DNA from 4 places in the Nonomuraea africana genome. Region 3 is predicted to be linked to each of the others. Evidence: riboswitches for the same ligand, from Rfam matches in the RefSeq annotation. Region 3 holds a riboswitch; each other region holds the start of a gene.

Region 1 (5,850 bases), 1.2 Mb from region 3:
CCTTCCCGACAAGGATCAGTAGGCGACGGAGATCCTGCGCCTCGGGTTCTCGGCCTTCTCGACCTCGTCGGCGATGGCCGCCGCGAAGTCCTCGGCGGAGATGAAGCTCCTGCCGTCGGCGTCGGTGAGCAGCTGGTCGCCGCCCACGCGGAAGACGCCCGTCCGGTCGCCGGGGGCGATCTCCGCGGCGGGGGCCACGAAGGTCCAGTCGAGGTCGTCGACCTCCCGGTAGAGGCCGAAGGCGGCCCGCGCCGCGAGGGCCTCCTTCTTGTAGATCTCGGGGAAGCCGGGCGTGTCGACGAGGCTGACGCCCGGCGCCACCTCGAGCCCACCGGCGCCGCCCACCGTGATCAGCCGCCGCACGCCTGCCTCGCGGACGCCGTCGATGAGGGCCCGGGTGGCGGCCAGGAAGGGCGCCTCGGGCTCTGTGCCGTCGCGTGGCGGGGCGATGGCCGAGACCACCACGTCGTAACCCCTGGCGAGCTCGCCCGCCTGCGCCACGTCGCCCTTGACCGGGCCCGACCTGCTCACGCCGGTGACCTCGTGACCGCGGTCGCCCAGCTCCGTCGCGATGCGCTGACCGATCATGCCGGTCGCGCCGAAAAGTAGGATCTTCATGAGCTCGATGGTATCCATTTGATACTGGTTACTTCATCGTGCTATAGATACCTCATGGATACCGGCGATGCCTTCGACCCGAACTGCCCGACCAGGCTGGTTCTCGACCGCATCGGCGACAAGTGGTCGGTGCTGGTCCTGCTGAGCCTCGCCGACGGCTCGATGCGCTTCACCGAGCTGCGCAACCGCATCGGCGGCGTCACGCCGAAGGTGCTGACCCAGACGCTGCGCGCCATGGAGGGCGACGGGCTGCTCACCAGGAAGGTCTTCGCCGAGGTGCCGCCCAGGGTGGAGTACACGCTCACCGAGCTCGGGCACTCGCTGCACGGGCCGGTCGCGGCCGTCACCCACTGGGCCGAGCAGAACATCGGGCGGATCATGGAGAGCCGCGCGGCCCTCGATCACACACGGTGATCTTTTCTATACGGTGAGCCTTTTCTCCTCCCGAGAGGAACATATCCCTCACCGGCCCCTTCCGGTCCGGCCGAACCCTCCATAGCCTGGCTCGGTGCGTCCGCTGGAGAGCCTCCTCACCGGGCTGGCGGGGGTCTGCTCGTCGGGTGCCCTGCGCGTGGGCAGATCCGGCGTGGTCTACCTGCTCGAAGGCAAGGTGACCTACATGGAGAGCGCCGAGACGCCCGGCGTCGAGGAGCTCCTGACCAGCGGCGGCAGGGTGAGCACCGCCGACATGGAGCGGGCCGTCACCAGGCGCGAGGGCGGCGAGCCGCTGTTCAGCGAGGGGCTGCTGACCCGTGAGGAGCTGGCCGAGGCCCTGCGCAGGACCGTGCTCGACTCGGCCCTGCTGCTGTTCGGGCTCGACAACACGCGGCCCAAGTTCCGGCCGAGCGAGCGCCACTGGCTGGGCCCGCACTGGCACTTCGAGGTCGACGAGCTGATCGAGGAGTGCGGGCGCAGGACGGCGGAGCTCGATCAGGTCTGGCCGTCGGACGAGCTCGACACCGCCCCCGTGATGCCGGTCCCCCGGCTGCCCGGCGAGCGGGTCTCGCTCACCGACCGTCAGTGGGAGGTCCTCGTGCACGCCGACGGCGCCGCCACGCCGCTCGAACTGGCCAGGCGGCTCGACCGGACGGCGTTCACCGTCCTGCTGGCCGTGCGGGAGCTGGCGGCGGCCGATCTACTGGTCAAGCCGCGGCGCACCGCCGCGCTGCCCAGGCGCGTCTCCAAGCCGCCCGGCACCGAGGTGCGCCACCAGCCCGCCGACCTCAGCCTGCTGCTGCGGCTGAAGGCCGGGCTTGAAGGGCTGTGACCGCGTCCATGATCTCTCCCCACAGCGGGCGCGGCAGGTCGTGCCCCATGCCGGGATAGGTGAGCAGCGTGGCGCCGGGGATGGCGGCGGCGGTGGCCCTGCCACCGGAGATCTGCACCAGCGGGTCGGCCTCGCCATGGATCACCAGGGCGGGCAGGTCCAGCCCGCCCAGCCTCTCGGTACGGTCACCGGAGGCGAGGATCGCGGCGAGCTGGCGGGTGGTCCCCGCGGGGTCGTAGGAGCGGTCGTAGGCCAGGCCCGCGACCTTCGCGACGCGCTCGCGGTCCATCTCGTAGCCGGGCGAGCCGATCACCGCCCAGATCTCCAGCGCCCGCTCGACGGCGGTCGCCCTGTCGGGCGCGGGCGGCGAGAACAGCGCGGCCATGGCCTCGGGCGTGGGCGGGCCCGCCTCCGGGCTGGGCGTGGACATGATCGAGGTGAGCGTGAGCACCCTGCCGGGATGGCCGATGGCGAGCGCCTGGGCGATCATGCCGCCCATCGAGACGCCCAGCACGTGGGCGGCCTGCCAGCCGAGCGCGTCCATGAGGCCGGCCGCGTCGTCCGCCATGTCGCTCAGCAGGTACGGCGCGGCCGCGCCTGGAGCGGGCTCGGGCACCCCCGCGTCGGTGAGATGGGTGGAGAGCCCCACGTCGCGGTTGTCGTACCTGACGACCTGGTTCCCCCTGGACGCCAAAAGCTCGCAGAACTCCTCGTCCCAGTGGACGAGCTGCGAGCCGAGCCCCATGATCAGCAGGAGCGGGCGGTCACCAGGGGTGCCGAAGGTGTCGTAGGCGATCTCGATGCCGTTGCTCTTCGCCATGAGCGTCATGCGGAACAGAATGACATTCTGTTCCGCATGACGGCAAGGCTGTCCGGCGGCGGTCCTAGCGGCGGACGGCCTTGCGGATCCGGCCGCGGCTCAGGAAGCCGGCGCCGCCCACGACCGCGAGGCCGCCGACGAGGGCGAGCGCGGTGCCGGTGTGGGAGGTGTCGGTCTCGGCCGCGGCGGCGGCGACGTTGGCGTCCAGCGTGGCGGGCGCGGCGGCCACGGCCTTCTCGGCCGCCTTGGCCTCCTCGGCCTTCTTCGCCGCCGCGACCTTCAGCGCGGCGACCTTCTCGGCCTCGGCCTTCTTCTTGGCCTCCGCGGCCTTCTCGGCCTCGGCCTTCTTGGCCGCGACGGCGACCATGTCCACGGGGGGCTTGGCCGGGTTGGTGTCCTTGCGGCCCCACGCGCCGGTGGAGAAGGCGACGGGGTGGTTCTTCTTGCCCACGCCGTTGCCCCACTTGGTGATGACGTACTGGACCTTGATGTGGCCGGCGCCGCCGTTGCCGTCCACGCCCAGCGTGCTGGAGTTGAACGTGCCGCCGGTCAGGTCGGCGAAGGTCTTGGCGTCGAGATCGAGCATGATGCCGTTGTTCGAGGGGTTGCCGGGACCGCGGTCACCGATGAAGAACGGGGCCTTCTTGCCCTTGTAGATGACGTAGCCCTCGGTCATGAGGGGCCAGCTCGGGCTGGCGGCCAGGCCCTTGCGCATCGAGATGCCACTGGCGGGCAGACCGGTGTCACCGGCGCGGCCGGAGGCGTCGTCCCAGTAGTAGGAGGCGGTGGTGGATCCCTTGAGGAGGGTCCGCTGCTCGGTGGCCTGGCTGATGTCGGGAGCGGTGGGCTCGGCGAAAGCGGCGGTGGCGCCGGCGCCGACGGTCAGGGCGGTGGTGACGAGCAGGGCGGAAACGCGCATGCCGAAGCGGGCGGTCATGAAAGTCCTTTGGTTGAGGCAATGGGAATGCCGCGCTCAAAGAGAGATCAGGCAAAGGCGTAGCCGGGCACAGGCCGAACGGACGCTACGCGGAGCGCGGAAAAGGGGGGAAGTGAAAGGGGGGCCGCTCTAGCAGGCGGCAGGCGTTATCGCGAAGGGGGCGTGGCGGTAGTGCATGGGGGTCTGGTCCTCTCCATCTCGCCTACCGGGTTAGCTGACGGGTTCGGGCGTGGAGATGCCCTACCGGCCCGTGGGCCGGATTCACCCCAATGAGATGGGTCCCCGGTTCCCGCACTGCGGGATTCGGCGCCAGCCGGCCTGCCTTCCTGGTGAAGGGCAAGGTCACCAGCTGGTAACGCAATGGACTCTAGGGGCAAAACACCCCAAAGGCAAAAGCAAACCCATGAATTGGGTAGAAGATCTACCCTTTATCGTCATGATTCGACAGGGTTGCTGTCGCCCGAAACCCCTGGGAAACCATGGAATGCGCGCATTCTGATCATTAATACGATCTAGCAAGGAAAATCATGAAATTCCTTGGCGAACGGCAGCCTGTTGCGCCCGCCGTACGGGGGGAACGGGGTGCGCGAGGTCACACTTCGGGGCGCTTTTCGGCCGCCCGCGCGCCATCGCCGGGTTGACCCTCGCTCGGCCCAGCGGGAGGTAAAGGACTCACTCCGGCGGCAGGTAAAGGGAGCACCTCATGCCGCCCCTGCCGTGGTCGGCCACTCGTCTCGCGACCCTCCAGCCGATGGGCGAGGGTCCGGCGAGATCCGGGGAGGGTACGGCAAGCCGTACCCTCCCCTGGAGACCAGGCGTCAGCCGCCGCTCTTACGACGGAAGGTCCGCTTGTTCGAAGCGGGACCGTGGGCGCCATGGATCTTCGACGGATCCTTCCCCCTGCCGCCCGCGACCGAGTCGGCGTGCTGGTTGTTCTTGCGCTCCAGCGCCTCGCGGAACTTCCGCTTCAGCTCATCCTCGGGGGCCTCGGTGGGCTCGGGTTCCGCAGGTGTTTCAGCCATCAGGACCTCCTGGTCTTGGGGACAGAGACAGCTTCGCACGACCGCGCGCACGCCGCGAAACCGGCTCGTCCCATGAGAACCTCGCCGAGGCCGGACCGACGGCCCCGGTCCCGCGCTCCGAGGGGTCAGCAGCCGACCACGGCCACCGGACAGCGCGCGTGGCGCAGCAGCGTGTGAGAGGCGGGCGTGGACAGTCCGACGAGCCCGCCGTGCGCGCCGACCACCACCATGGCGGCCCGCTCGGACGCCTCGACGAGCAACCTCTCGCGATCGCGCTCGTGATGCGTGTCCTGGATCACCAGGACGTCGGGGAAGGCCTCCTTCCACCCGCCGAGGACCTCGGCCATCAGGCGGCGTTCCTCCCGCGAGAGGTCCTCGTGCGGGCGCGGCCTGGGGTGCGACCAGGGATGCACGGCTCTGAGCGGAGTCTCGCGGAGCGCGGCCTCCTCGAAGGCGAAGGCCAGGACGCGGTCCTGCCCCTTCGCGCCGGTGATCTCTACGACGACCTCGCCGTGGGCGGAGGGTTCGCGGACCACGACGGTCGGGCACGGCGGCCGGGCCGTCAGCGCGCGGCTGGTGGAGCCCATGAGCAGCGAGGCGAACTCGCCGGCGCCCCCGCTTCCCAGGACCAGCAGCTGGGCGTCTGCCGCGCGTTCGGCGAGCGCCTCCTCCGGCCTGCCGTCCAGGATCTCCGTGGTGACCTCGAGCCCGTCGTACCGCGCCCCTGACACCGACACCACGTCCGCCAGCATGATCCGGGCGCGCTCGTCGGCCTCGACCGACTGGTTCACCGGGATGTCGACCGCCCAGCGCGGAATGGCGTGCGCGACGACCAGGGGCGCGCGCCGGTAGACCGCCTCCTCGGCGGCCCATTCGACCGCCCGCAGCGCGGCCGCCGATCCGTCGGTTCCCGCGATGACAGGGCCTCGCATGCTCCCTCCCCGTCTCAGGGCGCTCACCACCCGCCCAGCTGCCCTCAGCGCGAAGGAGAAAACGGTCCCATCCAGCGGTATGGGGATGGGCTTCCACTGTGATGAGCGCCACATCGAGGGTAAGGGATGGCCCTCAGGAGAAGGAGGCGCAGCGATGAACGAGAAACGCTGGGTGGTGGAGATCGACATCACCGAAGAGGGCGATCTCACCAAGGCCCACGCCACGCTGTCCGGTGGACGGCTGGCCGGCTACG
Region 2 (5,850 bases), 2.6 Mb from region 3:
TTCCTGCAGGCCCTGGAGTACGCGATGCCGCCGACGGGCGGGATGGGCGCGGGCATCGACCGAATGATCATGGCCTTCACCGGCAAGAACATCAGGGAAACCATCCTCTTCCCCCTGGTCAAGCCGTCCCACTAAGCCTTCGCACGTCTCGGGGTCGGTCTGGCATCGGGCCTCAAGGGCAAGGGTCTCCCGGTGGCGCGCTTCGCGCGTGTCTGAGGCGGGCTGGTCCGTGTGGGGAGCCGAGCTCCCCCACACCCCCTTGCCGGGCGGCCTGCCGGCCCCCGCGACGTTGGCCTGGTTCGGCGGGTTCCTTCGAGTGAGGCGGGATCGCAAGCTGACGCCGTTATGCAGAGCGAGCCCAGCCTCATTGGGACGGTCTCCGGCGATGTGCCTCCGCCGACTTCCAGTAGACAGCCTTTTCGACCCCAGGTGCCGCTCCACCTCGTCGAGGTCTCACCGTCGACGACGGCGCGGGGACGGTAGGACTCCCCATCGCTCACGCCCGTGTCAGCATCGAGGACGTCGAGGCGGCGCCATCGTTATCACGCCGATTCTGGAAATTCGCCGTGAAATTCATGAGACGGATGGATTGCAGTAAGGGCCTTGTGGACCGTTCTCAGCACTCCAGGCATGGAATGTTCTTCAGATAGGAACGATCAAGTCAATGGCAGTCGTCAAGTAACGGCCCGAATCGGCCTTGACGACCTTTCCGGTATGCGTTTACCGTCTGCGGGACGAGCAGCCAGCTTGAGCGAGACGTCTCCGAGTTTGTGCTGTTGGGGGGAGGGCTCCCGATGGATGTGCTCACCGAAGGCGTCGAGCTGAGCCAGGACGACCTGGATCTCCTCGCGCAGTTGGCCAAGGGTGTCACCGTCGACCGCGTAGGTCGGGCCATGGACATCAGCGGCCGGACGGTGCGTCGCCGCCTGCGCGTCATCTGCGACAGGATCGGCGTCGCCACCGCGATCGAGGCGGTGGCCTGGGCCGCGCGCCGAAGACTGATCTAGGCGGCGTCAGTCCGCGATGCGCACGGCTCCCGCGAACGGGCGGTTGCCGATGGTGGCGATGCGGACGACGTCGCCGGTGCGCGGCGCGTGGACCATCATCCCGCCGCCGATGTAGATGCCCACGTGGTGCAGGTCGCTGTAGAAGAAGACCAGGTCGCCAGGGCGCATCTGCTCGCGGGTGATGTGGGTGCCGGCCGTCCACTGGTCGCCCGTGTAGTGCGGCAGGCTGATGCCGACGCGCTGGTAGGCGGCCATGACCAGGCCGGAGCAGTCGTAGGAGTTGGGCCCTTCCGCGCCCCACACGTACGGCTTGAGCTGCTGCGTGAGCGCCCATCGCGCGGCCTCGGCCGCCTTGCCGCTGCCGATGATCGGAAGGTTGACCTTGGTGGCCCTGGTGCCGGGCCGTCCTGCCTCGCCGATCGCCCGCCTGAACAGGTTGCTCTCGACCTTGGTCACCATCGAGGTGATCTTCTTGCGCTTGGCGCCGAGGTCGTCGACGAGCTTCTGCACCTCGGCCAGCCGCGTCTTGGCCGTCGCCTTGGCCCGCTCCGCGGCGGCGATGGAGTCGGCCAGCTCCTTGACCTCCTGGCCCTGCTGCTGCCCGAGAGCGTAGGAGGTGGCGGCGCCGTCGAGGAAGGCGTCAGGGTCGGACGACGTGGCGAAGGCCAGGCCGTCGGCGAAGCCGCCGCTCATGTAGGTGCTCTCGGCCAGGAGCGTGGCGCGCGCCCGCTTGGCGGCGAGGTCGGCCTCGCTGGTGGCCAGCACCTTCTTGGCCGCCTCGGCGGACTTCTTGACGCTCTTGAGCTTCTCGCGCTGGCCGTTGTACTGCTCGGTCAGCGTCTCGATGTCGTTGTGGAGCTTCTCGACCTGCTGGGAGAGCTCCTTGAGCGTCGGCTTGGGGTCGGCGGCGGCCGAGCCGAGAGGGACGGTGAGGGCCAGGGCGGCCACCGCCGCGCCCACGATCGCGAACCGCTTCCTGAGGGGGCTGGGTTCGTGGGGGCGGGCATGCTTGCCCGCGGACTTCCCCTCGTGGGTACGCGTGCGCTTCACCAACCAGCTCCTCTCGTTGCCGCCTACCGGGTTAGCTGACGGGTTCGGGCCGGAGCAGCCCTACCGAGCACGGGCTCGGACTCACCCCATTGGCGGCGCAGGCCGCCGGCGGGTCCCCGGCTCCCCGCGTGCGGGGATTAGGCGCGTCTCCACGCATGGTCGCGTGGGTGACATCGTCGCTGGACACTAGTGCAAGCCAGGTTCGTGCTCAACCAGAACTGTCAATCCAGTTGAGGTTCCGCCACCGAAAGATCACGGCGTGATCACGTAAAACCTCGATCTACCAGGCCGTTGCGGGCTCTTTGCTCGACTTTAGGAGCATTTGTCCGGCAGGCGCTCCGGTACTGCACGCCGTATGCGGCCAAATACAGAGAGTCATGGGACGGTAGTTAAGTATTGTCCGAAACAAGCTAGGTACGCTGAAGGGCCATGGAGCAGGTCGCCGAGCGCACAGCGCAGGACACCGAGATCGTCGTACGGCGTGCCCGTACGCCCGACGTCCGGGCCATTCGACGCCTGGTCGACACGTACGCGGGGGCGGGCCCGAGGCTGCTGGAGAAGGCGACCGTCACGCTGTACGAGGACGTCCAGGAATTCTGGGTCGCCGAGCGCGGCGGTGAGGTCGTCGGCTGCGGCGCGCTCCACGTGATGTGGGAGGACCTCGCGGAAATTCGCACGGTCGCGGTGGACCCCGAATGCAGAGGCGCGGGAATCGGTCACCGTATTGTTACCGCGCTGGTCGCGGCCGCCCGTGACCTGGGTCTGCGCAGGGTCTTCTGCCTGACGTTCGAGGTGGACTTCTTCGCCCGGCACGGCTTCGTCCCGATCGAGGGCGCGCCCGTATCGCCCGAGGTCTATGCCGAGTTGCTGGCTTCCTACGACGAAGGCGTAGCGGAGTTTCTCGATCTTGAGCATGTGAAGCCGAACACCCTCGGCAACACCCGCATGTTGCTCCATCTGGACGCAGTTGACTACGGGGTTGACCAAGGGGAAAGGTGATTGTTGATACTCATGTCGATACGTTGGGCAACAGCAAGCATGTGTCCTGACATGTGCCACATGCGCCATCGAAGCGAGGTGACACGGTGAGCACCGGACAGCCGCCGTATCCGCAGGACCAACCTGACGACAATTCCGGCGGGACTCCTGGGTACGGTCAGCAGAACGCGGGACGCCAGGGCGACCCCGATCCAGACGTGACGATCGTGGGCTATCGCCAAGACGGCGGCGGCTACGGTCACCAGGGCCAGCAGCAGCCCGACTACGGCCAGCAGGGCTACGGTCAGCAGCAGTACGGCCAGCAGCAGCAGGGTTATGGCCAACAGGGCCACGGCCAGCAGGGGTATGGCCAGCAGGCCGCCTCCTCCGGCCAGCAGCCCGGCTACGGCCAGCCCTCGTACGGCCAGCCCTCGTACGGCCAGCAGGGCCAGGGCCAGCAGCCCGACTACGGGCAGCAGGGTTACGGCCAGCAGCAGCCGTCCTACGGGCAGCAGGGCTACGGCCAGCAGGCCGCCTCGGGCCAGCAGCCCGAGTACGGTCAGCCCGGCTACGGGCAGCAGCCCGGGTACGGCCAGCAGGGCCAGCCCGGCTACGGCCAGCAGCAGCCTTCCTCGGGTCAGCAGCCCGGCTACGGTCAGCCTGCCTACGGCCAGCCAGGTCAGGGTCAGCAGGGCCAGCCCGGCTACGGCCAGCCTTCGTACGGCCAGCAGGGCCAGCAGCCCGACTACGGCCAGCAGCCCGGCTACGGCCAGCAGCCGCAGCAGGGTTACGGCCAGCAGGGGCAGTCGCAGCCCGGCTACGGGCAGCAGTCGCCCTACGGCCAGCAGCAGCCGTACGGCCAGCCCGGGTACGGCCAGCAGCAGCCGGCCTACGGTCAGCAGCCCGGCTACGGCCAGCCGTACGGCGCGCCCGCGGGGGTGCAGCCTCCCGGCGCGCCCGCTCCGCTCGCCGAGTGGTGGCAGCGTCTGGTCGCCCGCATCATCGACGGTCTGATCATCGGTGTCGGCGGTGTGATCATCGGGTTGATCCTCGGTTTTATCCTGGGCGGCATCCTGGTCACCCAGGCCAGCTACGACATCAACACGGGCATCCTCACGCAGGGCTCCGGCTACTGGACCCTCAACGCGATCACCGTGGTGCTCGTCACCGTGCTCTACGTCGCCTACGAGTTCTTCCTCACGAAGTCCAAGGGGCAGACCGTCGGCAAGATGGTCATGGGCATCAAGATCGCCCAGGTGGGCGCGCCGCTGACGCAGGGCGGGCTCCCGAGTGACGCCGCGCTGAAGCGGGCGGGTGTCACGTGGGGCGGCAACATCCTGGGCGTTCTTCCGTTCGCTCTGGGCAGCCTCATCGGCGCGTTGCTGATCATCGTGAACGCCGTCTCGCAGTTCTGGGACAAGCCGCTTCACCAGACCTTCGCCGACAAGGTGGCCAAGACGGTCGTCGTGAAGATCAAGTAAGCGGAATCTTAAGAAATCAGGGGTCGGCTTGACGCCGGCCCCTGATTTCGCGCGTGGGCCCTGTAATCGCGGTCGCCCGCCGTACACAATGGGCGTTATGGTCGCGTCCGGAGTGCCTGCCGTACCCGCGGATTGGTGGGAACGGCTCGCGGCGCGAAGTATTGAGACACTCGTCATCGGTGTCTTCTATTACATTCTGTTCATCGCGGCCTGGGGGTTGTTGCGGACTGTCGGGCTTCTCGACAGCTTCGAGGGGCGGCTGCCCGGGTTGTTCGCCTGGCTCGTGGTCGGCTCGGGTTATGCGGCCTATGACTGCCTCGCGCATTACCGGCGCGGTCGCACGTTCGGCAAGGTGATCATGAAGATTAGGCTGGTGGCCGTACCGGGCCGGAGCCTTACTCGGGGAGATCTGGCGAAACGAGCGCTCCTGTATCCCGGCGCGATGCTCCTCGTGGGGATTCCCGGGGTCAATCTCCTTGCCGGAATCCTCGCGTTCGCCGTGGGGTTGTCCATCTTGATCGACAGGCCGTTCCAGCAGGGGTTCCATGACAGAGTGGCCGGCTCCCGAGTGATCAAAGAGCCCCGCTGAAGTGTGCATCCACCCCAGATCCAGATTTTTCGGGATTTTCCGGGCGATCGGGTAAGGAGTCTGGAGAGACTGGCATTAGGCTGGGTCTGACACCCCCGCCAGGTAGCCACCGTCTATGGGGCGCTATGGTCGGGGCGGGCGGCGACCATCCAGCCGCCCGTAGGTGTCGTCGGCAGCTTGTGCATAAAGGGCGCGTCCCCACAAACCTGATGAGGCGCCGTGGGGACGGAATGCAGCCGCTGGACATCGTCCAAACCGGGCGGATCCACCGGAGAACCAGACCTGGCTCACTAGTCAGCGGAATCCGCGAAGCGCTGAATTGTCTCGCTGCCTTTTCGGGTATATGTTTGGCAGGCGAATGAAACAATGCTCCGGGAAAGGATTCCGTAGATGGCCAAGCAGATCCAGGAGATTCTCATCGATGACCTCGATGGGGGCGAGGCCAATGAGACGGTCAGCTTCGCCATTGACGGGGCGTCCTATGAGATTGACCTCAGCGTCGATAACGCCAAGAAGCTGCGCGACGCGCTGTCGCCTTTCCAGCAGGCCGCACGCAAGTCGGGTGCTGCCACCGCGCGTCGCAGGGTGCGGGGCGGCACGCGTTCGATGAGCCGTGAGAAGAGCTCGGAGATTCGGCAGTGGGCCAAGGCTCACGGGCTCCCCGTCAGCGAGCGCGGCAGGATCGCCTCCACCGTCGTGGAGAAGTACGAAGCGGCTCACTGACATCATGCGCTTATGACGATCG
Region 3 (5,850 bases):
CTCAAGGCCGCCGACCGGCGCGCCGCCGAGATGGCGCAGGCCGCCGAGGAGGCCAGGATGGCCGCCTCGGTCGCCGGCAGCGCGGGCGAGTCGGAGGTGCGGCGGCTGAAGGAGCGGCTGGCCGACGCCGAACGACATCTCGAGGCCTCGCGCAGGGCGGCCCGCGAGGGCCGCAGCATCGAGGACGCCCGGATCAGGGTGCTGCTCGACGCGCTCCAGGACGCCTCGGCGGGATTGCGGAGGGAGCTCGCGCTCCCCACCACGATCAGCAGGCCCGCCGACTCGGTCGCCGCCGTCGCGCCCGGCGCGCCCAACGTGCGCGGCGTGCCGGCCAGAGCGCTGGCCGACGACGACCCGCAGCTGCTCGACCAGCTGCTCGCGTTGCCACAGGTGCACCTGATCATCGACGGTTACAACGTGACCAAGACCGGCTACGGCACGCTCACCCTGGCCGACCAGCGCAACAGGCTGATGACGGCTCTGGGCGGCCTGGTCGCGCAGACCAGGGTCGAGGTGACGGTCGTCTTCGACGGCGCCGAGCTCAACGCCCCCGTGCAGGTGGTGGCGCCGCGCGGGGTCCGGGTGATGTTCAGCGCGCCCGGCGAGATCGCCGACGACCTGATCCGCCAGCTGGTCCGCGCCGAGCCGCAGGGCAGGGCGATCGCGGTGGTCTCCTCCGACCGCGAGGTGGCCGAGTCGGTGCGCAGGATGGGTGCCAGGCCCGTCTCGTCCGCGCTCCTGCTGCGCCGCCTCGGGCGGGCATAGGTCACATTTTGGGCGACATGGCCAGCCACTAGGCGCACCTTCTGTACTATTTCGCCCCAGGCGTGATCACTGGGAGGGCGTGTCGCTGTGAGGTTTGGCCGGGTACCGCTGGCTGCGGGTCTCGCGATCGCGACTCTCCTCCTGCCGCTGAGCGGCGCGTTCGCCGACCCCAAACCGACGATCGCGCAGGCCAAGGCGAAGCTCGAGAAGCTCAACGACAAGGCCGACAAGGTCGTCGACAGGTACAACCTGGCCACCGAGAAGTACAAGAAGGCCAAGAAGACCTACGAGAGCCTGAACTCCCGGTACAAGAGCAAGATGGCCAGGGTGGCGGGCCTGCGCGCCGAGGTCGTCGGCATGGCCGTCGACACCTACCAGGTGGGCGAGTTCACCTCCTGGGCCGCGCTGCTGGGTGACAACGACCCCACGGCCACGCTCGGCGGCATGGCGCTCCTGGACCAGATGACGGCCGAGCGGGCCCAGGTGCTCGCCGCCTTCGACGCGGAGAACCGCCAGCTCAAGACCGACAGGGAACAGGCGCAGGGCGCGCTCACCGAGGCCGACAAGCTGCGCGACGAGGTGAAGTCCGAGAAGGACAAGGTGCTCGATCTGGTCGAGCAGCAGGAGAAACTGCTGCGGCGGCTCGGCGCCTACCGGGTGGGCAACCCGAACAGCACTGGCATCAAGTACACGGGCTCAGCCTCCGGCAACGCCGCCTCGGTGCTCAGCTTCGCGTTCGCCCAGGTCGGCAAGCCCTACCAGTACGGAGGCACCGGCCCAGGCGGCTGGGACTGCTCCGGCCTCACCCAGGCGTCGTGGCGGGCGGGCGGCGTCTCGCTGCCGCGCACCACGTGGGAGCAGTGGTCATGGGGCGCCAAGCGCAGGGTCTCCCTGGACGCCCTGCAGCCGGGCGACCTCATCTTCAGCGAGGGCCTCGGACACGTGAGCATCTACGCGGGCGACGGCAAGATCGTGCACGCGCCGCAGACCGGTGACGTGGTCAAGGTCGTCCCGTTGTCCGCCTACGGCAGGCGACTGGTCGGCGCGGTTCGCCCGTAGGCGGCGCTCATCTCGCGCAGGACGTCCAGATAGGCGCTCACGGCGGGCGGGCGGCCATGGGCGGGCAGGACGGCGACGCTGATCCGCCTGGCGGGCAGCGACGGCGAGGGATGCACCAGCCTGATGTCCGAGCGCACCGACCGGCCGGCGATCGACGGGTAGAGCATCACGCCGACGCCCGCGGCGACCAGGCCCTGACGGCCGTTCCAGTCGTCGCACAGGTGGGTGATCCGCGGCGCCCCTCCCATCGCGGCAGACAGCTCGGAGATCGGGCCGAGGCAGTCGGGGTGGGTGCCGTCGATCCACGGCTCACCGGACAGGTCGGCCAGCCGTACCTGCTCCTGCGCGGCGAGGGGATGGCCGGCGGGCAGGGCCACCATCGGCTCGTCGTCGAACAGGAAGAGCAGGTCGAGCCCCGGGTCGGGGGCGGCGTCCCACGAGGTGACCAGCGCGACGTCGGCCGCGCCTGCCAGCACGCCCGAGCCGCCGTGTTCGCCCACGGTGAGCGACAGTTCGACGTCGGGGTGGGTGGCGGTGAAGCGGCGGAAGCTCTCCGGCACGAACCTGGTGGCCGCGCTGGGGAAGGCGGTCACGCGCACGCTGCCGCTCTCGGCGGTGGCGAAGGCGCGCAGCCGGGTCTCGAACAGGCTCATCCCGTCGACCACGGCCGCGGCCTGCTCGATGGCGGCCAGGCCCGCCTCGGTCGGCTGCACGCCCCTGGGGCGGCGGTGGAAGAGCCTGACGCCCGTACGGCGCTCCAGGGTGGCGATCTGACGCGAGACGGCGGGCTGGGTCATCGACAGGGCCTCGGCCGCGGCGGAGAAGGAGCCGCGCCGGCCGACCTCCAGCAGGACGCGCAGGGACCACAGATCAGGCATGCGAAGAGTTTATGGCTACGCGGCAACACCCCTCGTTCGGCTGATGTTAATGGTGTGACGAAAGTGACGAATGGGACCTGACAGCGCGGGGTAACACGAGGTGTGAGAAGCGTCACAACGGACACCTGGAACGTTCGATGGAGCTGTGGGTTGTCTCCTGACAGCCACCCGTCGACGATCTTTACTCCTTTACTTCGGCTTTGCCTGCCCTTGGTGAGGCGGGTACCTTCTCGCATCGCGGCGACCAAGCCATGGCGCCGCCACGTCCGCCGGCCCCTCTGCGGCCGGTGTGCACACATAACGATCCGCTGGTCCCCGCGCCGAACCCCCCATTGAGCGTGCGCGGTGGACCCGCCGAGTCCGTGCGGCATGGAGCACGGAGCCGGGGACCCGAGCACCTGGGGTGAGTCCGGCCTTCGGGCCGGTAGGGCGACTTCCACGCCCGAACCCGTCAGCTAACCCGGTAGGCATTCGTGGAAGATCCAAGGAGACGTTCTGTCTACCCCCGTTAACAAGACCCGTCTGTCCTGCCTTGCCCTGAGTGGCGTCATGGTCGCGATGGGAGGAGCCGTCCTCCACGCACCAGCCGCTCACGCGTCCCCCGCCAAGGCGAGCGCGGTGCGGACGGCCGTGGTGAAAGTCGGCGCTGTGAAAGCCGGCGCTGTGAAGGCCGGTGTGGTAAAGAGCGCCGCCGCGAAGGCGGCGCGGCAGAAGATGAGGGCGGCCAAGGCCGTCGACGTGGCGAAGAAGCAGGTGGGCGACCCCTACCGCTACGGCGGCACGGGGCCTGGCTCCTTCGACTGCTCGGGCCTGGTGCAGTACGCCTGGGCCAAGGCGGGCATCAGGATTCCGCGCGTGACGCACAGCCAGTACGCACGCATCAAGAAGAAGGTCTCCTGGCGCAGCCTCAAGCCCGGTGACCTGATGTTCTTCCGCGGCAAGGGCCATGTCGGCATGTACGTCGGCAAGGGCAGGATGATCCACTCGCCGAGCACGGGCAAGACGGTGCGGATCGAGAAGATCAACGGCTGGCGGAAGGCCTCCTTCGCCGGCGCGGTCCGTCCCGGCGCGTAGGCGCACGCGCGGAGAGCCCCGTCCATCCCCCTCCGGACGGGGCTTTCCGCTGTCCGGGCTAGCATCGCTGCCGTGGTGACCCGCAGAACCCTGCTGGCGGCCGCGCTGGCCGGCACGGTGCCTGCGTCGGCCGGTCCGCTCGTGCCGCCCGAGGCGCGTGGCCTGTGGGAGTCGGGCGTCACGTTCGCGTACGGCACGCGCTCGCTCGCCCTCGGCCATCACGCCCCCGCCGCACTGCTTCGCGACCTCGCGGCGCGGGCCGACGCCGCGGGCCGTACCGTCACGGCGGTTCTGCGGCGGGCCGTACGGCCGGTGGTCGTGGTGCCCGCGACGACCGCGGAGGCGGCGGCGCTGGCGGGCACCGGCTCGGTCGAGGGACTGGCCGCGCTGGCGTCGGAGGGCCGGGTGATCGTCGTGCCGGGCGCCTTCGCGCGCCTGACCCCGGTGGGCCGCGACGTCGTGCTCGCCCACGAGCTCACCCACGTGGCCGCCGGCACGTACGGGCGTCCTGTGTGGCTGAGGGAGGGCTTCGCCGACTACGTCGGCTACCTCGGTTCCGGGCTGGACGTCCACGTCGCGGCGGCGGAGCTGGCCGCCGAGGTGCGGTCGGGTCGGGCGGCCACCCGGCTGCCCGCCGACGGCGACTTCGCTCCGGGCTCGCCCCGGCTCGCGCAGGTCTACCAGGAGTCGTGGCTCGCCTGCCGCCTGATCGCCACCCGCTACGGCGAGCGGGCGCTTGCGGCCCTCTACGATCGGGCAGCGGGGCGCGATCTCGCCCAGGCGCTGCGCCCCCTTGGCCTGTCGGTCACGGCGCTGACCGGCCTGTGGCGCGAGTATGTGCGGGACGAGCTGACGGCGAGGGGACACGGATGAGCTGGCTGGACCGGCGGGCGGGCATCGCGCTGGCGCTGCTGGGCGCGCTGATCGTCGTGGTGGTCGTGGTCACCACTCCCTGGGAGACGATGTCGGGCGCGCCCTCCGTGCCGCCCGATCCTTCGAGGGACTTCACCGCCGCCCAGATCGCCCGCTCGCAGGCCTTCGACGCGGCCATCAGCGTGCCGTCGTATCTGTCGCTCGGCCTGACCGTGCTCTTCGCGGGCGTGCTGGTGGCCACCCCCTGGGGCGCCCGCCTGCTGGCCAGGCTGAAGGGGCCGTGGTGGCTGCGGGTCGTGCTCGGCGTCGTGGTGCTCACGGCGGTGGTCGAGCTGCTGCGCTGGCCGCTCGGCGTCTGGTTCGAAGGCCAGCTGCGCGACTTCGGCCTGTCCACCCAGAACTGGGTGAGCTGGACCGGTGACCGGCTGAAGTCCATCGGGGTGCGGGTCGCGATCATGTCGATCATGGTGCTGGCGGTCGTCGCGCTGGCCCGCAGGTTCGCGCGGTGGTGGATCCCCGCCGCGGTGGGCGCCTTCGCACTGACCGTGGGCACGTCCTTCGTCTATCCCGTCGTCTTCGAGCCGATCTTCAACGATTTCCGGTCCATGCCGGCGGGCAAGCTCCGCAGCGACCTGCTGGAACTGGCCGCGCGCGCCGACGTGCGCGTCGAGGACGTGCTGATCGCCGACGCCTCCCGCAGGACCACCGCGCTGAACGCCTACGTCTCGGGATTCGGCGCCACGCGGCGCATCGTCGTCTACGACACGCTGCTGGCCGCGCCGGAGAAGGAGGTGGAGCTGATCATCGCGCACGAGCTCGGGCACGCCAAGGACAACGACGTGCTCCACGGCACGCTCGTGGGGGCGCTCGGCGCCGGGTTCGGCGCGGTGCTGCTGTTCTGCGTAGCCCCGTTGTGGCGAAGGCCGCTGTCCGATCCGGTGGCGGTGGGCGCGATCATGGGCTTCCTCTCGCTAATGACAGTGCTGTCGGGTCCCGCGCAGAACCTCGTCAGCCGCCACATCGAGGCCAGGGCCGACCTGCACGCGCTCGATCTCACCCGCGACCCGCAGACGTTCGTCGCGATGCAGAAACGCCTCGCAATTACCAATATTTCCGACTTGTCGCCGGATGTCGTGGAATATGTGCTCTATGCCTCGCACCCGACCGCGCCCCAGCGCATCGCCATGGCCCGCTCGTGGGA
Region 4 (5,850 bases), 2.6 Mb from region 3:
ACGTCGCGCGGTCTCGGCAAGATGGAGCGCCACGCACTGCGTGGCGCTTTCAGCTCCACAAACTACGTAAGAGGTACATAAAACGCAAAGGGTTCATCAACGTCGCCGACCGAAACCCCCTCGTGAGCTGCTGTTCGGCGATCCAAACTTTACCTTCGGCGGTACTCTCCACCGGCCCACGGGGTGCATCAGCCCGCTGTGATCGTTCGGAGGCGTTTCACGCCCCCATACGGACATATTTGTGGCGGCATGATTGCTTCTGAGACCCTCGGTAACAGTCATGAGGGCGCAGCGAAGGGCCATGGGAGAGTGACGGGTGATGGCGGAGTTCGGCCCGCTTGAGCAGGCAATCATGGAAGCACTGTGGACGGCGAACGGGCCGCTCCTGATCCGCGAACTGCTCGATCAGATCAACCGCGGAAGGGACAAACCTCTCGCCTACACCACGGTTCAGACAGTCACCGACAGGCTCGCCCGGAAGGGCTTCGTCACTCGCAGGCCCGTGGGGATCGCCATCGCCTACACGGCCGTGGCCAGCCGCGAGGAACATGTCGTGGCAGTCATGCTCGAGGCGCTGGCCAACCTGCCGGAGCGAGGGCCTGCTCTCGCCAGATTCGCCGAGAGCGTCGACCCTGACGACGCCCAACGACTTCTCGACGCCCTCACGTACCGCTCGTCGGACATCAACGAAAAGCGTGAGGCGCCGTGACGATGATCGTCGCCGGCCTGGTCGTCGCCCTATATTTGATCAGCCAGTGGGCGGGGCCGGTCCTCGCGCGTGCCACATGGCCCTCTCGTCGGCCGGCGACGGCTGTGGTTCTGTGGGTGAGCCTCCTCGCCGCCATGGCCGTTGTTTTGCTCACCTTGACGCTCATGATTCTCGCCTGGCCGCCGGGACCGCTGCACAGGTGGTTCGAGCACCTGCGTTCCTGTATGCCAGGTCACACTCATGTCGGAGAACTGGCCGCATTAGCCGTCGCGGTGGTGGGTGGTGGCTGGCTCCTGCTGGCCGCGTGGCGAGGGATGACCCGCGTCAGCCGTACGGTCACCGAACGACGGCGACACCACGAGATGGTTCAGCTGATCGCGCGGTATCCCGACAGCCCCAGGGACGTCTGCCTCATCGAGCATCCCTTCGCGCTCATCTACTGCCTGCCGAGGCGGGCGCGGCCGATCGTGATGACCACCGGTCTGCTGAAGCAACTGGACGGCGCGCAGGTGGAGGCTGTACTGGAGCACGAACGGTGCCATCTCCAGCACCGTCATCACCTGGTGCTCGCCGTCGCGGACGCCATGCGCACGGCACTTCCGTGGTCGGCGACCGTGAAGCACGCCGTGACCGAGCTCTCAACGCTGGTCGAGATGGTGGCGGACGACGCGGCCGTCCGGCGGTGCGGGGTGGCCCCGGTCGTCGACGCGCTCCACCGGCTCACTCCCGTGACGGGACCGACCGGGAGTCTGGGGGCGGGTGACGAGTCGGGGCGGCGGATGAAGCAACGAATCGCTCGACTTGAGGCAGGCCGTGGGCAGGCTCGCCACCCCGGCCCGAGAGCCGTGCTCCTGCTGTCCCTGGCAACTCTGTCCGGCGTCCTGCTCGCCGCCGTTGCCCTGCACCTTCCCTGTTGACAGCGAGTAAGCGGCCAAGCAGCGATTGGTAGATCTTTTGTGCCTATTGCTGCGGTTTGGTCAAGGAATCGCTACCTTCCTCCTACATCGCACGTACTGATCGGCGACTTGCCTTCACCCCCGAGGGCGGCCGGTCGGCCGCCGAATCCCAGCGGTGACGGGCACGCCCGTCACGGGAACCGGGGACCCACTTGGCGTGGAGCGATCCATGCCCGGGGTGAATCCACCATGCGTGGTGGTAGGGCGACTCCTGGCCCGAACCCGTCAGCTAACCCGGTAGGCGGTGAAGGAGAAAGGGCCATTCCCCCACCTCATGCCATCAATCGTGGAAGGGCTGCTTGAGGCTGCCCAAAAGGATCTCGGTTACCGGGAACAGAGCAACGGCTACACCAAGTTCGGCGACTGGTACTACGCCAACGTGGACCAGAGCGACTCCTACTTCAAGACCGCGCCTTGGTGCGACATGTTCATCACCTGGGCCGCCCATCAGGCCGGTGTCCAGGAGTACGTCGGAGAGTTCGCGTCCACCGTCGACCACGCGAAGTGGTTCAAGCAGCAGGGCGCGTGGAGCGACCAGCCCGAACCCGGGGCCCTCGTCTTCTATGACTGGTCCGGCTCGGACAGCGTCGAAGGCATCGACCATGTCGGAATCGTCGAGCGGGTGGACGGAGCCAAGATCTTCACGATCGAGGGCAACGTCGACCGGGTGTGGCTCAAGCGCAAGGAGCGCGATCAGAGCAAGGTCGTCGGCTACGGCCTGCCTCGGAAGGTGCAGGAGAACAGCGGCGCGCTCGACGAGGTCGTCGCCGAAGAAGGCGAGGGCGCTGCGGTCGGCGCAGCACCCTCACCCCCGGTGAAGGCCCCACCGGTGCAGAACGTGTCCGCATCGGCGCAACAAGCGTTCGTCAACGTGACGTCGGCGAGCTCCAGCGGGCTTCCGCAGATTCAGGACGCGACCGCGCCGGCCGCCGTGCTCGTCGCTCTGCTGTGCACCGCTGTGGTCGTCAAGCGCGTCCGGGACAGGCAATCGGCTCAGGTGGCGGCGGCGGTTGGCCGACACCGCCGACCAGCCGGGCGGCACCGGGGATTGCTCGCATAGGGTTCCTTCTCCGGTCGGGCCTCACGGCCCGGCCGGAGAAACCCTCGAAGGACAGGCCTGCTGTCTACGTGTCATGTTGCGCGAAGATCCGTCCTAGCCGCGTGGAGAGACGCCCTCGGTGAGGGCGGTGGCGACCTTGCGTATGCGCTCGCGGAGATCCGGGGCATGGGGACCGCGAGTGAGCAGGAGCTGGTGCGCCGCACCCACCAGCGCGAGCGCCAGCGACTCGGTGTCTGCCTCGGCCGCGATCCTGCCGTGCTCCTTCTCTGCCTTCAGGTAGGCGGCGAATGCGCGCTCGCTGGCGTCGATCTCGAGGGTTCCTTGGCTGAGCGCCTCGCCCAGGTGGCTGAGGATCGCCGGCCTGGCCATCGCCAGGCCGGCGAGGGCCAGCAGATTGCCCGTGAGCAGGGTCTCGATGGCTGACATCAGGTTGTCCACGACGTCGCCGGTGCCCGCGAGGGTCGTGAGAGCCGACAGGGCCGCCCCCGCCTTGCCTGCTCGGTCGAGAAACAGCTCGGCCAGGAACCCGTCCATGTCGGAGAAGTGGTTGTAGAGCAGACCGGTCGCGCAGCCGGCCTCCTTGGTGACCGCCCTGCCCGTCAGCTCTGAGGGGCCCGCGCGCAGCAGGATCCGCTCGGCGGCGTCGAAAAGCTGCTGCCGTACGTCGGGGATCGCAACGCCACGCGGTGACATGACCACCAAATCTACCCGGGTGCGAGCAGGGCCGCCTGACCTGCCGGGCTTGCAGGGAGAATGAGCATGTGCTCATACTCTATGAGCACATGCTCATTCTCAAGGGTGAGAGCAGGTTCATGGACACGCGAGACTTCGTCTGGACACCGCGACATGTAGGTGCCCTCGCCGTACTCTGCCTGGCTCAAGTACTGGACAGCGTCGACGTCACCGTGGTGAACGTCGCGCTACCTGCCATCCAGGACGACCTGGGTTTCTCCGCCGCAGACCTGTCATGGGTGATGAACGCCTACATGGTGGTGTTCGGGGGGTTCCTTCTGCTGGGTGGTCGCCTCGGCGACTCATACGGTCACCGTCGCGTCCTACTCGGCGGGATCACCCTGTTCACCGTGGCGTCCTTGGCCGCCGGCCTGGCACAGAACGCGAGCTCCCTCGTGGCCGCTCGCGCCGCGCAGGGCCTGGGCGCGGCTCTCATCGCGCCGATGACGCTGGCGCTGATCGCACTGATCTTTCCGGAGGGCAGGCCACGGAACAGGGCGTTCGCGATCTGGGGAGCGGCGACGGGAGCGAGCAGCACGCTCGGCCTGTTCGCGGGCGGACTGCTGGCCGACGGCCCAGGGTGGCGGTGGATCTTCTTCATCAACGTGCCCATCGGTGTGCTGCTGCTCATCGCGGCTCGGCAGCCGTACGCGGCCGAGCGGATCACCCGTGCGAGGCGCGGCTTCGACTTGGTCGGCGCCGCGGTCTCGACAGCGGGGGTGAGCTTGCTGGCCTACGCCGTCCTGCAGACCGCCGCCCATCCATGGGCGTCTCCCCACACGATCGGCCTGCTCGCCGCTGCTGCGGCACTGCTTGTCTACTTTGTCGTCCACGAGGCGCGGATCGCGAAAGAGCCGCTCGTGCCACTCCGGCTGTTCGGCAACAGGTCGGTAGCGGGTGCCAACCTCATCCAGGCGCTGCGGGGTGGCGCCATGTTCGCCGTCTTCTACTTCGCCACGTTGTTCCTGCAGGAAGTGCTGGGCTACTCCGCCTTGCAGACGGGCCTGGCGTATGTGCCGCTGACCCTGCTCCTCGTTGGGGCGGCCGGCCTCGGCCCGATGCTGGTGCGCCGATTCGGCACGCGTCTGGTGATCACTTTCGGCTCCCTGATCACCGCCGGCGGCCTGCTGCTGTTCACCGGGATCTCGCCCGATGGCGCGTTGTGGCCGCAGGTCATGCTGCCGCTGCTGGTCACCGGATTCGGATTCGGCCTCGTGGTGGTGCCGCTGACGGCCGCCGCGCTCGCCGGGGTGCCTCCCTCGTCCAGCGGCGTCGCCTCCTCACTGCTCAACGTCAGCGCCCAGCTCGGCGGCGCGCTCGGCCTCGCCGTGCTGTCGACCACCGCGACAGGCAGGACGGCTGATGCGCTGAAGGCCGGCGCCGCTCCCGCCGAGGCGCTCACCGACGGTTTCCGCCTTGGCTTCGCCGTTGCAGCGGCCCTGATGGCTGTGGTCGTGGCCATCGCGCTCGCCGCACTCACCAACAGAAAGGAATCCCCGGCATGAACCGAAGAGCGGTCGTCGTCGGAGCGGGTATCGCGGGGCTGGCCGCCGCGCTGAGGTTTGCACCAGATCGGATGGGAGCCGGTGGTGCTCGAGCGCGCTTCGGCACGCAGGCAGGACGGCTACGCCGTCACCTTCTTCGGCCTCGGCTATGACGAGGCCGAATGGCTCGAAGCCAGCGGCCTCACCGTCGAGGACGGTGTGGTGTGCGATGCGACGCTGTACGCGCGGGGCGCCGCCGACGTCGTGGCGGCGGGCGATGTGGTGCGCTGGCCGCACAGTCTGTAGGGCGACGCCCTGGTCAGGGTCGAGCACTGGTCCAACGCGAACGACCAGGGAGCGGTAGCCGCCGCCAACCTGCTGGCGGGCACCGAGAACGCCAAGCCGTTCGCGGACCTTCCCTCGTTCGCCACGCACGTGCACGGCGCTCGCATCCAGAGCGCCGGGCTCCCTCAGCTGGCTGACGAGGCCAGACTCGTCGCGGGTGCGTTCGAGGACGGCAGCTTCGCCGTCGGCCTGGCCAGGAGCGGCGTGCTGGTCGGCGCGGTGGCGGTCAATTCCCCCAAGGACCTGATCAAGCTCAAGCGCGGCATCACGGCGGGCAGCTCCCTCGATGCGGTCACGGCATGAATTGAGCTCTTGTCAGGAGACGGTGAAGCCGGCCGTGAGCACTGCGCCCGCGCCCACGCCGAGCAGCAGGGAGGCGAGAGCCGCCGCGTAGGCGATCCACCTCGCGCCTCCCTCGGCGAGGGCTGCATCGGTTTCGACGTGCCGGAAGGCGGGCCTGATCCAACGGAGGTAGTAGAAGACGCTGGCCACGGTGTTGACCACCGCGACCACGGCCAGCCATGCGTAGCCGCCGTCCCACGCGGCGGTGAAGACGAGTACCTT

What was found. Region 3 has a riboswitch for cyclic di-AMP ahead of H4W81_RS21635 (C40 family peptidase). Riboswitches for the same ligand answer to the same signal wherever they lie in the genome.
Region 1: another riboswitch for cyclic di-AMP. It lies ahead of H4W81_RS47655 (hypothetical protein); the one in region 3 lies ahead of H4W81_RS21635 (C40 family peptidase).
Region 2: another riboswitch for cyclic di-AMP. It lies ahead of H4W81_RS49575 (C40 family peptidase); the one in region 3 lies ahead of H4W81_RS21635 (C40 family peptidase).
Region 4: another riboswitch for cyclic di-AMP. It lies ahead of H4W81_RS09000 (CHAP domain-containing protein); the one in region 3 lies ahead of H4W81_RS21635 (C40 family peptidase).

The regions. Positions count from the first base shown of each region.
Region 1 covers NZ_JADBEF010000001.1:5,790,767-5,796,616, forward strand. Annotated here, with positions in the region: gene H4W81_RS27445 (DUF4032 domain-containing protein) at 1-22, shown strand, start outside; gene H4W81_RS27450 (NAD(P)-dependent oxidoreductase) at 16-618, opposite strand; gene H4W81_RS27455 (winged helix-turn-helix transcriptional regulator) at 673-1,032, shown strand; gene H4W81_RS27460 (hypothetical protein) at 1,127-1,885, shown strand; gene H4W81_RS27465 (alpha/beta fold hydrolase) at 1,842-2,714, opposite strand; gene H4W81_RS47655 (hypothetical protein) at 2,770-3,642, opposite strand; cyclic di-AMP (ydaO/yuaA leader) riboswitch at 3,827-3,961, opposite strand; gene H4W81_RS27475 (DUF5302 domain-containing protein) at 4,461-4,664, opposite strand; gene H4W81_RS27480 (universal stress protein) at 4,790-5,596, opposite strand; gene H4W81_RS27485 (DUF1876 domain-containing protein) at 5,751-5,850, shown strand, end outside.
Region 2 covers NZ_JADBEF010000001.1:7,182,675-7,188,524, reverse strand. Annotated here, with positions in the region: gene lysX (bifunctional lysylphosphatidylglycerol synthetase/lysine--tRNA ligase LysX) at 1-135, shown strand, start outside; gene H4W81_RS34155 (LuxR C-terminal-related transcriptional regulator) at 795-1,007, shown strand; gene H4W81_RS49575 (C40 family peptidase) at 1,014-2,057, opposite strand; cyclic di-AMP (ydaO/yuaA leader) riboswitch at 2,063-2,211, opposite strand; gene H4W81_RS34145 (amino-acid N-acetyltransferase) at 2,487-3,056, shown strand; gene H4W81_RS49570 (RDD family protein) at 3,143-4,516, shown strand; gene H4W81_RS34135 (RDD family protein) at 4,614-5,105, shown strand; gene H4W81_RS34130 (histone-like nucleoid-structuring protein Lsr2) at 5,496-5,828, shown strand.
Region 3 covers NZ_JADBEF010000001.1:4,580,314-4,586,163, reverse strand. Annotated here, with positions in the region: gene H4W81_RS21650 (NYN domain-containing protein) at 1-765, shown strand, start outside; gene H4W81_RS21645 (C40 family peptidase) at 853-1,824, shown strand; gene H4W81_RS21640 (LysR family transcriptional regulator) at 1,788-2,702, opposite strand; cyclic di-AMP (ydaO/yuaA leader) riboswitch at 3,045-3,187, shown strand; gene H4W81_RS21635 (C40 family peptidase) at 3,351-3,776, shown strand; gene H4W81_RS21630 (hypothetical protein) at 3,849-4,649, shown strand; gene H4W81_RS21625 (M48 family metallopeptidase) at 4,646-5,850, shown strand, end outside.
Region 4 covers NZ_JADBEF010000001.1:1,955,436-1,961,285, forward strand. Annotated here, with positions in the region: gene H4W81_RS08990 (BlaI/MecI/CopY family transcriptional regulator) at 320-709, shown strand; gene H4W81_RS08995 (M56 family metallopeptidase) at 712-1,626, shown strand; cyclic di-AMP (ydaO/yuaA leader) riboswitch at 1,756-1,924, shown strand; gene H4W81_RS09000 (CHAP domain-containing protein) at 1,952-2,725, shown strand; gene H4W81_RS09005 (TetR/AcrR family transcriptional regulator) at 2,819-3,418, opposite strand; gene H4W81_RS09010 (MFS transporter) at 3,508-4,962, shown strand; gene H4W81_RS48410 (hypothetical protein) at 5,044-5,247, shown strand; gene H4W81_RS09020 (oxidoreductase C-terminal domain-containing protein) at 5,377-5,589, shown strand; gene H4W81_RS09025 (NADH-quinone oxidoreductase subunit N) at 5,602-5,850, opposite strand, start outside.